3 regions of the Stenotrophomonas sp. Steno-Z10-BAI genome follow, and region 2 is predicted to be linked to each of the others. Evidence: predicted binding sites of a transcription regulator. Region 2 holds the regulator's gene; each other region holds the start of a gene.
What was found. The regulator FliA, encoded in region 2, starts transcription of late flagellar genes. The targets are predictions, from matches to a motif close to TAAAGTTTNNCNNNCNNNGGCCGATAA.
Positions count from the first base shown of each region.

Region 1: a site for FliA is predicted at 1,614-1,640, ahead of AC06E9_RS14225 (methyl-accepting chemotaxis protein). Genes of this name have one in related genera too.
Region 3: a site for FliA is predicted at 1,465-1,491, ahead of AC06E9_RS13675 (GGDEF domain-containing protein). Genes of this name have one in related genera too.

Region 1 is NZ_JBWJOZ010000005.1:244,908-248,178, forward strand. Features, by position in the region: gene AC06E9_RS14210 (MFS transporter) at 1-916, shown strand, start outside; gene AC06E9_RS14215 (hypothetical protein) at 1,007-1,210, opposite strand; gene AC06E9_RS14220 (hypothetical protein) at 1,207-1,350, opposite strand; gene AC06E9_RS14225 (methyl-accepting chemotaxis protein) at 1,669-3,271, shown strand, end outside.
Region 2 is NZ_JBWJOZ010000002.1:740,803-744,073, reverse strand. Features, by position in the region: gene AC06E9_RS08155 (chemotaxis protein CheA) at 1-238, opposite strand, end outside; gene AC06E9_RS08150 (protein phosphatase CheZ) at 244-858, opposite strand; gene cheY (chemotaxis response regulator CheY) at 858-1,250, opposite strand; gene AC06E9_RS08140 (RNA polymerase sigma factor FliA) at 1,267-2,013, opposite strand; gene AC06E9_RS08135 (MinD/ParA family ATP-binding protein) at 2,010-2,897, opposite strand; gene flhF (flagellar biosynthesis protein FlhF) at 2,884-3,271, opposite strand, start outside.
Region 3 is NZ_JBWJOZ010000005.1:107,882-111,152, reverse strand. Features, by position in the region: gene AC06E9_RS13685 (tryptophan 2,3-dioxygenase) at 1-704, opposite strand, end outside; gene AC06E9_RS13680 (NAD-dependent epimerase/dehydratase family protein) at 776-1,414, opposite strand; gene AC06E9_RS13675 (GGDEF domain-containing protein) at 1,547-3,109, shown strand; gene AC06E9_RS13670 (RNA polymerase sigma factor) at 3,155-3,271, shown strand, end outside.

The sequences.
Region 1 (3,271 bases), on a different contig from region 2:
CGCCCCCACGTTGGGCTGGATGCTGGCGGCCCGCGTGCTGGTCGGGCTGTGCATGGGCGGCATCTGGGCCATTGCCGGCGGGCTGGCGGTGCGGCTGGTGGCAACGCGATCGGTCGGCCTGGCCACATCGCTCATCTTTGGCGGCGTGGCGGCTGCTTCCGTGCTGGGCGTTCCGCTTGGCGCGCTGATCGGGGAGCTGCTGGGATGGCGTTGGGCGTTCGGCAGCATGGCGCTGCTGGGGGCCGCCGTCCTTGCCCTGCACTTGGCCGTGATGCCCGGGCTGCCGCCGTCCGGCACGACCAGCGTGCGCCAGTTCGCTCAGCAACTGGGCAACCGCGGGCTGCAGCTTGGGTTGCTGCTGACCTTCCTGCTGGTCGCCGGGCACTTCATCGCCTTTACCTTCGTTCGGCCGCTGCTGATGTCGGTCTCGGGATTCGACGCGCGCTGGGTGGGGCTGCTGTTGTTCGGCTACGGCGCCGCGGGCATGGCCGGCAACTTCCTTGCCGGCATCGCGGCAGCACGACGTACCAGGCTGACGGTGTCGCTGATCGCGGCGGGTCTGGTGCTGGCGCCCTCGCTGTTCCTGACCATCGGGGAGTCGCGCCTGGGCGGTGCCATGGCGCTGCTGGCGTGGGGGCTGGCCTACGGCGGGGTATCGGTGGGCTTGATGACGTGGATGATGAAGGCCGTGCCCAGGGCGATGGAAATCGCCTCCGCACTCTATGTCGGTGCTTTCAATGTCGGGATCGCATCCGGGGCGTGGGTGGGCGGCCAAGCACTGGATCGGCTCGGTCTGACCGCCAATCTCTGGCTCACCGGTGGCTTCGCGGTCGCAGCAGGGGTGGTATGCCTTGCTGGCCGCCGGATGGAATGGACGGAGCGGGAGCCCGACAGGCTCAAGCGGGCAAGGCGATAGTGCTGCTGTCATACAAGACCGGCGTTGCGCCAGTTTTCCCTCCCGTGGCTTGCTCAGCGCACGTCAACGCACTGTGCATGGTTCAGCGCGCTACAGCGTGCTGGAGTCCACCACGTGGCGACCGGCCTGGGTCAAATCGATGTCGCCGTCTTCCGCCTGGGCCGCGTAGCCGGCCTTGACGGCCCAGTTGGCGGCTTCATCGCTGACCGGACGCGTGGCGTTGATGTCGCGCAGGATCTGCCGCTGTTCGTCGGTCAGGTGCGTTGCCGCGCTCGTACCGGTTCCGCCGCTCATGGCGCGCGGGCCTCGACGCTGACCACGCCCTGGGCCAGCCGCGCCCGCTTGGCGCGCCGATGGTTCACCCACCACACCAGCCCCGGCAGGCCGTACAGCAGTGCACCGGCGAGCAGAAAGATCTTGAAGGCGGCATTCATGGCGGTCTCTCTCCGTGCGGTATGGCGTCATGCATCGTGGTCGACCGGATGTGCGGTAACGCACCCCGGGTCCTGCAGCGGCCCCCGGCCGCGATCCCAGTCCTAGTTCAGCGCAGTCGCCGTGAAGGTGCTGTCCCGTCCTTCACTGTCGCACGTTCACGCGCCATGTGAGCACGGGGGCCCTGATCGTCATCCCTTCGTCGTCTGGCGCCGGTACAACGGGATCCATTGGCGAAGCTCTGGCCGCTCGCTGAGATCGGCCCTCAAGTTCAGCGTGATCCCGCCGATACCGATGCGTCCTTCCGCCTGGAGTACGTGATGTCGGTCGTCCCCCGCCGCCTGTCCTTGTTCGTCGCCCGTCTGGGCGATCGGTTCGGCTTCCGTCTCGCTCAGCCGCCCCGGCTGGCCGCGCTCGGTCGCCTCAGCGTGGCACAGAAACTCAGGGCCAGCCTGCTGATCTGCGGCCTGGGCCTGTTGGCGGTCGCCGTGGTCTACGGCTGGACGGGCCATGATACCGAGCGTGCAGCCCAAACCTTCGCCGCGCACCAGCAGGAGGCCGCACTGGCGGCCACGCTGGCGACCGAGATCGCCGATGCGCGGCGCCTGCAGACCCGCTATGCCAGCACGTTCGATGGCAGCGATCGCGAGGCGTTGCAGGCCGCGCAGCAGCGCCTGCAGGCGACCCTGGCCGAGCTGCAGCGCGATCCCCACGACGCCGGTAGCGCCGGGGCACTACGCGAGCTGGCCGCCCGCGCGGGTGATTTCGCCGAGGGCATCACCGCATTGAATGCCCGGGTGGATGAGATGGGGCGTGGCGATGCCGGCCTGCGTGCGCAGCTGGAGGCGGCGGCTGCCACGCTGGAGGCCAGTGTCGAGGCCGGCGCGCGCCCGGTGTTGATCGCCCAGCTGCAGAAGATGCGGCGCGAGGAAAGCCTGCTGCTGCTCACCGGTGACGCGGCGCACACCGATCGTGCCAGCGAACAGAAGTTGCCGTTCGATCTGTCCCTGGCAGAGGCGCGCCTGGATGCAGAGACGCAGGAAGCACTGCGAACGCAGATGGTGGCATATCAAGGGGCGCTGCTGGCCTACACGGCCGCCCGCATCGGGCTGGATGTGGAAGCGCAGTCACTGGCCGAGAGCGCCGCGCAGGTCGGCCCCGGGCTGCAGGCGCTGCAACAGGCGCAGGCGCAGGCATTGGCGGCGGCGCGCGAGCGACAGGCCGCGCGGGCCAGCACCATGGGCATCGTGTTCGCGCTGACCCTGCTGCTGGTGGCGGCCGTGCTGATCGCCACGCTGCTGCTGGTGCTGCGGGCGGTCCGCCAGCCGATCACCGATACGCTCCGCTTCGCCGAGGACATTGCCGAAGATCGACTGGACACCGTCCTGCCGCTCCATAACCCGCACGATGAAATCGGCCAGCTCGCCGCGCGCCTGCGCCACATGCAGCAACGGCTGCGCGAGCGGATCGAGGCCGAGCGCGCGGTGGCACGCGACAACACCCGCGCCCGCCAGGCATTGGACAGTGCGCAGACCGGCGTGATGGTGCTCGACGGTGAAGGGCGGATCGGCTTCCTCAACCACGCGCTGCTCACCGAACTGCAGCTCACGCACGCGGACTGGAGCGGCCAACCCGCGGCCGCCCTGCATCCGGCCTTCGCCAGTCTGTTGCCGATGCTGCAGCGCGGCCAGCGTGCCAGCCGGGAGATCGAGCACGCCGGCATCCGCTATCAGCTGGTGATCACCCCGATCGTGGAGCACGACCAGCTGCTGGGCGCGGCGGTGGAGTGGCGCAGCCGCGCGCTGGAAACCACTGTGGAGAACGAGGTGGCCGCGCTGGTCGATGCGGCCGCGCGGGGCGAACTGCATGGACGGATCGCGGTCGAGGACAAACAGGGCTTCGTAAAGACGCTCGCGCTCAGCA
Region 2 (3,271 bases):
GGCCGGAGCGGGCCATGCCGAGGGTTTCCTCGGCGGCGTGGCACAGCTCGACCATCGCCTGGATGCCGAGGAAGCCGGCACCGCCCTTGAGCGTGTGGAAGCCACGGAACACGGCGTTGAGCTGGTCGGCATCCTGGGGCGCCTGCTCCAGCGACACCAGCTGTTCGCCGAGGCGATCCAGGATTTCCTGGGCCTCGAGGATGAAGTCGGCAGCGATATCGTCTGGCACAGCACTCATGATCGTTACAGTCCCAGGTCCGAGAGCAGGTCGTCGGCGTCGTTCTGTGACACCGCATGGCGATCCAGGCCCTTCAGGGCCGGGCCGGCCAGGCCGTTGTTGTCGCGCTTGTTCTCGTCTTCCTGCGGGGGCAGGCCGAGCGCACCGAAGCCCTCATGCACGCGACGCACGATCCCGACCACGCGGCGGATGATCTGCCCGGTCAGGTCCTGGTAGCTCTGGGTCAGCGCGATTTCGGTGAGGTTGTGGCGGATCCGGTCCAGTTGCTGGCCCTGGTCGGGCGTCAACCCGTTGGCGCGCAGCTGTTCGGTGAGCGAGCGACATTCTTCGGCCAGGTCCAGCGTGCGGTGGGTGGCCTGTTCGGTCATCGCCACCACGTGGTCCAGGCGCGCGCAGGCGTCATCCAGCTCGCCGGCTTCGCTGGGCAGGCTGGGCAGCTCGCCCAAGGCCTGGCCGAGCTCGCGGGCCAGGCGGTTCAGGCCGGCCATCATCGGCTGCGTGCGCAGCGCGGCGAGGGCGTCGATTTCCCGGCGCCAACCGGCTTCGTCACCGCTTTCCAGCGCGGCCAGGGCATCCTGCAGGCGCTGCACCAGCGCGGATTTGTCGCTCAGGGTTTCCATCAGGCGCTCGCCGCCAGGCGTTCGAAGATCTTGCCGAGCTTTTCTTCCAGGGTCTGGGCGGTGAACGGCTTGATGATGTACCCGTTCACGCCGGCCTGCGCCGCTTCAATGATCTGCTCGCGCTTGGCTTCCGCGGTCACCATCAGCACCGGCAGCGTCTTGAGCTTGGCGTCGGCACGCACGGCCTTGAGCAGGTCGATGCCGGTCATGACCGGCATGTTCCAGTCGGTGACCACGAAATCGAACGGCTGGCTCTGCAACAACGCCAGCGCGGCATGCCCGTCCTCGGCTTCGGCCGTATTGGTGAAGCCCAGATCGCCCAGCAGGTTCTTGACGATACGACGCATGGTCGAGAAGTCGTCGACGATCAGGATACGCATGTTCTTGTTCAAAGCACTTTCCTCGATTTCAATGGTTCTCGAGGCCGGCGTCTGCCGCCTCGAAGATCTTCAGCCGGCCCCGCAGGCGCAGCACGGCCTGGCCATGGATCTGGCACACGCGCGATTCGCTGACACCCAACACGGCGCCGATCTCTTTCAGGTTCAGTTCCTGCTCGTAGTACAGCGACAGCACCAGCTGTTCGCGCTCGGGCAGCAGGCCGATCGCGTTGCCCAGCTCACGCCCGAACTCGCCGCGCTCCAGCACCTGCTGCGGGGTCGGGCCGCCCTGGGCGACGGTGTCCAGTTCGCCCTGGTCCTCGATCCGCGATTCCAGGCTCAGCACCTGGCCCCGCGAGGCGTCTTCCATCAGGCGCAGGTAATCCGGCAGCGGCATGTCCATCGCGGCGGCCACTTCCGTGGCGCTGGCGGCACGGCCGGTGCTCTGCTCCAGGCGACGGATGGTCGCGGCGGCATCGCGGGCGCGGCGGTGCACCGAGCGCGGCACCCAGTCGCCACGGCGGATTTCATCGATCATCGAACCGCGGATGCGGATCGAGGCGTAGGTTTCGAACGAGGCGCCCTGGTCGGCGTCGTAGCTGCGCGAGGCCTCGATCAGGCCCATCATGCCGGCCTGGATCAGGTCGTCGACCTCCACGCTGGCTGGCAAACGTGCCGCCAGATGGTGGGCGATGCGGCGGACAAGATCCGAGTGCTGGGCAATGCACTCGTTGGCCGCGGTCCGCTGGACCTCTTTGTATTGTGCTGCGCCCTTCATACCGTCACCCCGCGTTGCTTGAGGATGCGTTCCAGGAAGAATTCGACCCCGCCACGCGGCTCGGTCGGGGCCTGCCAGCGGGCGGTGCGGCGCGCGATCTCGGTCAGCGCCAGGGCGGCCGGGCTGGACGGGTAGGCCTTCACCACCGGCTGCTGGCGCTGCACCGACAGGCGCAGCCAGTCATCCTGCGGCACGCAGCCCAGGTAGTTCAGCGAGACATCGGCGAGGAACTTCTCGCAGACGCGGCTCAGCTTTTCGTACAGCACGCGGCCTTCGTTCGGGTCGCGCACCATGTTGGCCACCACCTGGATCCGGTCCACGCCGCGCTCGCGCGAGAGGACCTTGATCAGCGCGTAGGCGTCGGTGATCGAGGCCGGCTCATCGCAGACCACCACCACGGTGTCCTGTGCGGCCTGGCAGAAGGTCAGCACGCCATCGTTGATGCCGGCGGCGGTATCCACGATCATGATGTCCAGCTCGCGCTCGAGCTCGGAGAACACGTTGACCAGGCCGACGTGCTCGGCCGGCTGCAGCTCGGCCATGTGGCGGCGGCCGGAGGCGGCCGGGACCACCAGCACGCCGCCAGGGCCTTCCATGATCACTTCTTCCAGCGTGCAGCGCCCGGCGACGAGGTCGGCCAGGGTCACCTTCGGCTGCAGGCCGAGGATCACGTCGATGTTGGCCAGGCCGAGGTCGGCATCCAGCAGCAGCGTGCGCTTGCCCATGTCCGCCAGCGCCACGGCCAGATTGGCCGAAACGTTCGTTTTGCCCACGCCGCCCTTGCCGCCGGTGACGGCGATGGTGCGGACCGGGCCCAGCGGCTGGCTTCGGGTAGCCGACAACGGGAAGGTCTTGGTCAGCTTGGCGTACTCACGCGACGGCATGGTTCAACTCCGGGTTGCAGGGCATATCGGCCGCGCGGCGCAAATCTTCAAGGCGAAGTACAAGATTGGCCGCACTGGCACGGTGCAGGTCTTCAGGAACGTCCTGGCCATCGGTGACCCAGGTGATCGGCAGGCGGTGATCCACGGCCACCGACAGGGCGGTACCGAAGCGGCCGGTTTCGTCCAGCTTGCTCAGCACCACGCCCTGCGGGTTGGCGGCGCTGAAGCGGCGGACCACCTCGTCCATGTCGCCGAAGCTGGTGTTGGCCGGCAGCACCAGCAGGGTGCGGATCTGCTCGGCGGCACGCAGCCACTGCAGCTGGGCCGCCAGGGCGCGGTCGCGCGGGCCCAGGCCGGCGGTGTCGATCAGGACC
Region 3 (3,271 bases), on a different contig from region 2:
AGCTGGAAGGCCGTCTCCAGATCGACCAGGTCCTCGCACAGCGCGTATTCGCGCCAGAAGCGGTCGGTGTTCTGGTAGATCCGCTCGAACACCGGGTGCAGCGCATCGTCGGCCACGTGCGGCTGTTGCCAATCGCGCCCTTGATAGCCGGCCGGGACCGGATGGCCGAAGCGGGCCAGGTAGCGCAGGAACTCCTCGTACAGGCTGGGGGCATCAAGCACCTCCTGCAGTTGGGCCTGGCCGGCCGGGTCGTGCGAGAACACCTGCAGCATCTGCGCGTTCTTGTTGCCCAGCAGGAACTCGATGTAGCGGTACTGCAGCGACTGGAAGCCCGACGACGGGCCCAGCACATCGCGGAAGCCCATGTATTCGGAGGGGGTCAGCGTCTCCAGCACCGACCACTGCTCGGTCAGCTGGCGCAGCACCTGCTTGCTGCGCGCCAGCACCTTCTGGCATTGCCAGACCTCGTCGCGCTTGAGGTGAGCGATCGCCGCGCGCAGCTCGTGCCCCAGCAGCTTCAGCCACAGCTCGGAGGTCTGGTGCTGGATGATGAACAGCATTTCGTCATGGTGCGGCGGGTTGGACAGCGGCTGCTGGGCCGACAGCAGCTGATCCAGGCGCAGGTAGCCGCCGTAGGTCAGCCGCCCCTCCAGATCGGTGTGGATACCAGCTTCGAGATCGCGTTGGTTCTTGTCGACGGACATGGCAGGGACCGCTAAAGGGGCTGAAAGGGTAGCGCAGTGGCCGGGGGGCCGCGCATCCGGCCGTCAGCGGCTCAGCGCGCCGCCAGATCGGCCGAACCCACGATCCTGACGCCGGGCGTCGGCACCAACGCCGCCTCGACCAGCGCGGCGGCAATCGTCCCGGCCGGATTGATCCGCCAGGCGCGCGGCAGGACCGGACCGAGCACCCCCAGCACCACGCTGGCCAGATGCTCGCCGGTGCGCCGCTCGGCACGCTCGCCCCCGATCAGCCCGGGGCGGACCAGGGTCAGGGAGGGGTAGCCCAGCTCCCGCAGGTCCTGCTCCAGCCGGCCTTTGACCTGGTTGTAGAAGAGCCGCGCGCCCGCATCGGCGCCCATCGCCGAGTTCAACGCGAAGGCATGCGCGCCGCGGGCGCGTGCCTGCTGTGCCACGGCCAGCGGAAAATCATGGTCGACCCGTGCGAACGCCTCCTGGCTGCCGGCCTGTTTGATCGTCGTACCGAGCGCGCAGATCACGGCATCCACCGCCCACCAGTCGGCCTCGCCCGGCAACTGTGCGAAGTCCACCACCGGGTTGAGCAGCGCTGCATCCGTGGTATCCAGCGCGCGGCGGGTCGGGGCGATCACCGCATCGCAACGGGGGTCGTCCAGTAGTTGCCGCAGCACATGACTGCCGACCAGTCCGGTCGCCCCCACCAGCATCACCTTCATCGCACTCTCCTGCCGTCGCCGTGCTTACCATCCTGCCATGCATGACCGGTTCAAGGCCGGCCCCACTGCGCCGATACTGTTCCCACCTCTCCACCGCTCCGGCTCCGGCCGTGCCCTGCAAGGATCTGCCGCATGACGGACCCGCACGACGCTCCCCCCAGCCCCGGCACCGCCGTCGGGCGGCTGCTGTCGCGGCGGCAGAGCGTGGGCACAGGGGTGGAGGCCGCCAGCGAGCCGGCGCCCGGCCCCAAGGGGGGCAGCAGCGCGATGCTGCAACGGTTGTTCGCCGGCATCGATGCGCCCGAGCCGCTGCTGGCCGCGTTCGCCAATGGCATGTCCACCCTGCCCGGCGAGCTGGGCGACATGGGCCTGCGCCTGCAGTCGGCGCAGCGCAGCGCGGATTGGGTCAGCTATGGCCGCGCGATGCGCCAGCTGATCGACAAGTACATCCGCACCATCGAACAGGAGACCCCGGATGGCCAGCCCGACAGCCTGCGCCTGCGCGAGCTGCTGCGGCATACCGTCGGGGTGACCGTGGCCAGCCTGCTGCAGAACATGCCCGAACTGCGCGAGGAGCCGGTGCAGCTGGCCGGTGAACTGCGCCACTGGCATCCCGGCCAGCCGCTGCAGCCGATCGAACAACGGCTGCGCGAGCTCTCGCACCAGATCGGCGTGCGCAGCGATGGCTGGCAGGAACAGCAGGAGCTGCTGCTGAGTCTGTTCGATCTGCTGTTGGACAACATCAGCGAGCTGCTGGATGACAGCAGCTGGCTGCACGGCCAGGTCCACGCGGTGCGTTCGCTGATCGGCGGCCCGCTGGATCGCGATTCGGTCGAACAGGCGCGTGCCAACCTGCGCGAGGTGATCTACAAGCAGGGGCTGCTCAAGCAGGGCATCGTCGAATCCAAGGCGGCGATGAAGAACGTCATGGGGGGCTTCATCGAGCGCCTGGACGGCATGGCGGTGAGCACGGGCGAATACCATGACCGGATCAGCAGCTACGCGCTGGCCCTGAAGGAAGCGCGCAGCATCGCCGACCTCAACCAGTTGCTGCAGGACGTGCTGCAGGACACCGGCCGGGTGCAGGATCAGGCCCTGCAGGCGCGCGACCACCTGGGCAATGCACGCCGTGAAGTGGAACAGGCCGAACAGCGCATCGCCGAGCTGGAGCAGGAGCTGCGCGAGGTCTCCGGGTTGATCCGGACCGATCCGCTGACCGGTGCGCTCAACCGCCGCGGTCTGGATGAGCTGCTGGAGCGCGAACTGGCGCGTGCCGCCCGCCACGGCCATCCGCTGGCGCTGGCCCTGCTGGACCTGGACGATTTCCATCAGACCAATACCCTGCATGGCCATGCCGGTGGCGATGCGGTGCTTCGCCACCTGGTGACCGTCTGCCAGCTGCACCTGCGCAGCAGCGATGCCATCGCCCGGCTCGGCGGCGATGAGTTCGTCCTGCTGCTGCCGGAAACACCTGCAGCGGACAGCATGTCCACCCTGCTTCGGCTGCAGCGCTCGTTGGCGCAGCGGCCGCTGCCGCTGGACGAACAGCGCGTGCCGGTGCATTTCAGCGCCGGGCTGGCGCAATGGCAGCCGGGCGAGCCAGCCGAGGCGCTGCTGCGGCGTGCCGATGCGTCGCTGTATGCGGCCAAGCGGGTCGGCAAGAACCGCGTACTGGCGGCCGAGCCACCGCGCTGAGCCCGCGCCCGTGATATTCCGCGCACCGGCGCGAATCACCCGGGTATGGACATGACACGGCCCGCTACCGACATTGATCTGCGCCCGCGCTTCGCCGCGCTGCTGGAGCAGCACCGCGGCATCGTGCTGAAGGTGGCGCGCGGCTATTGCCGTCACCCCGAG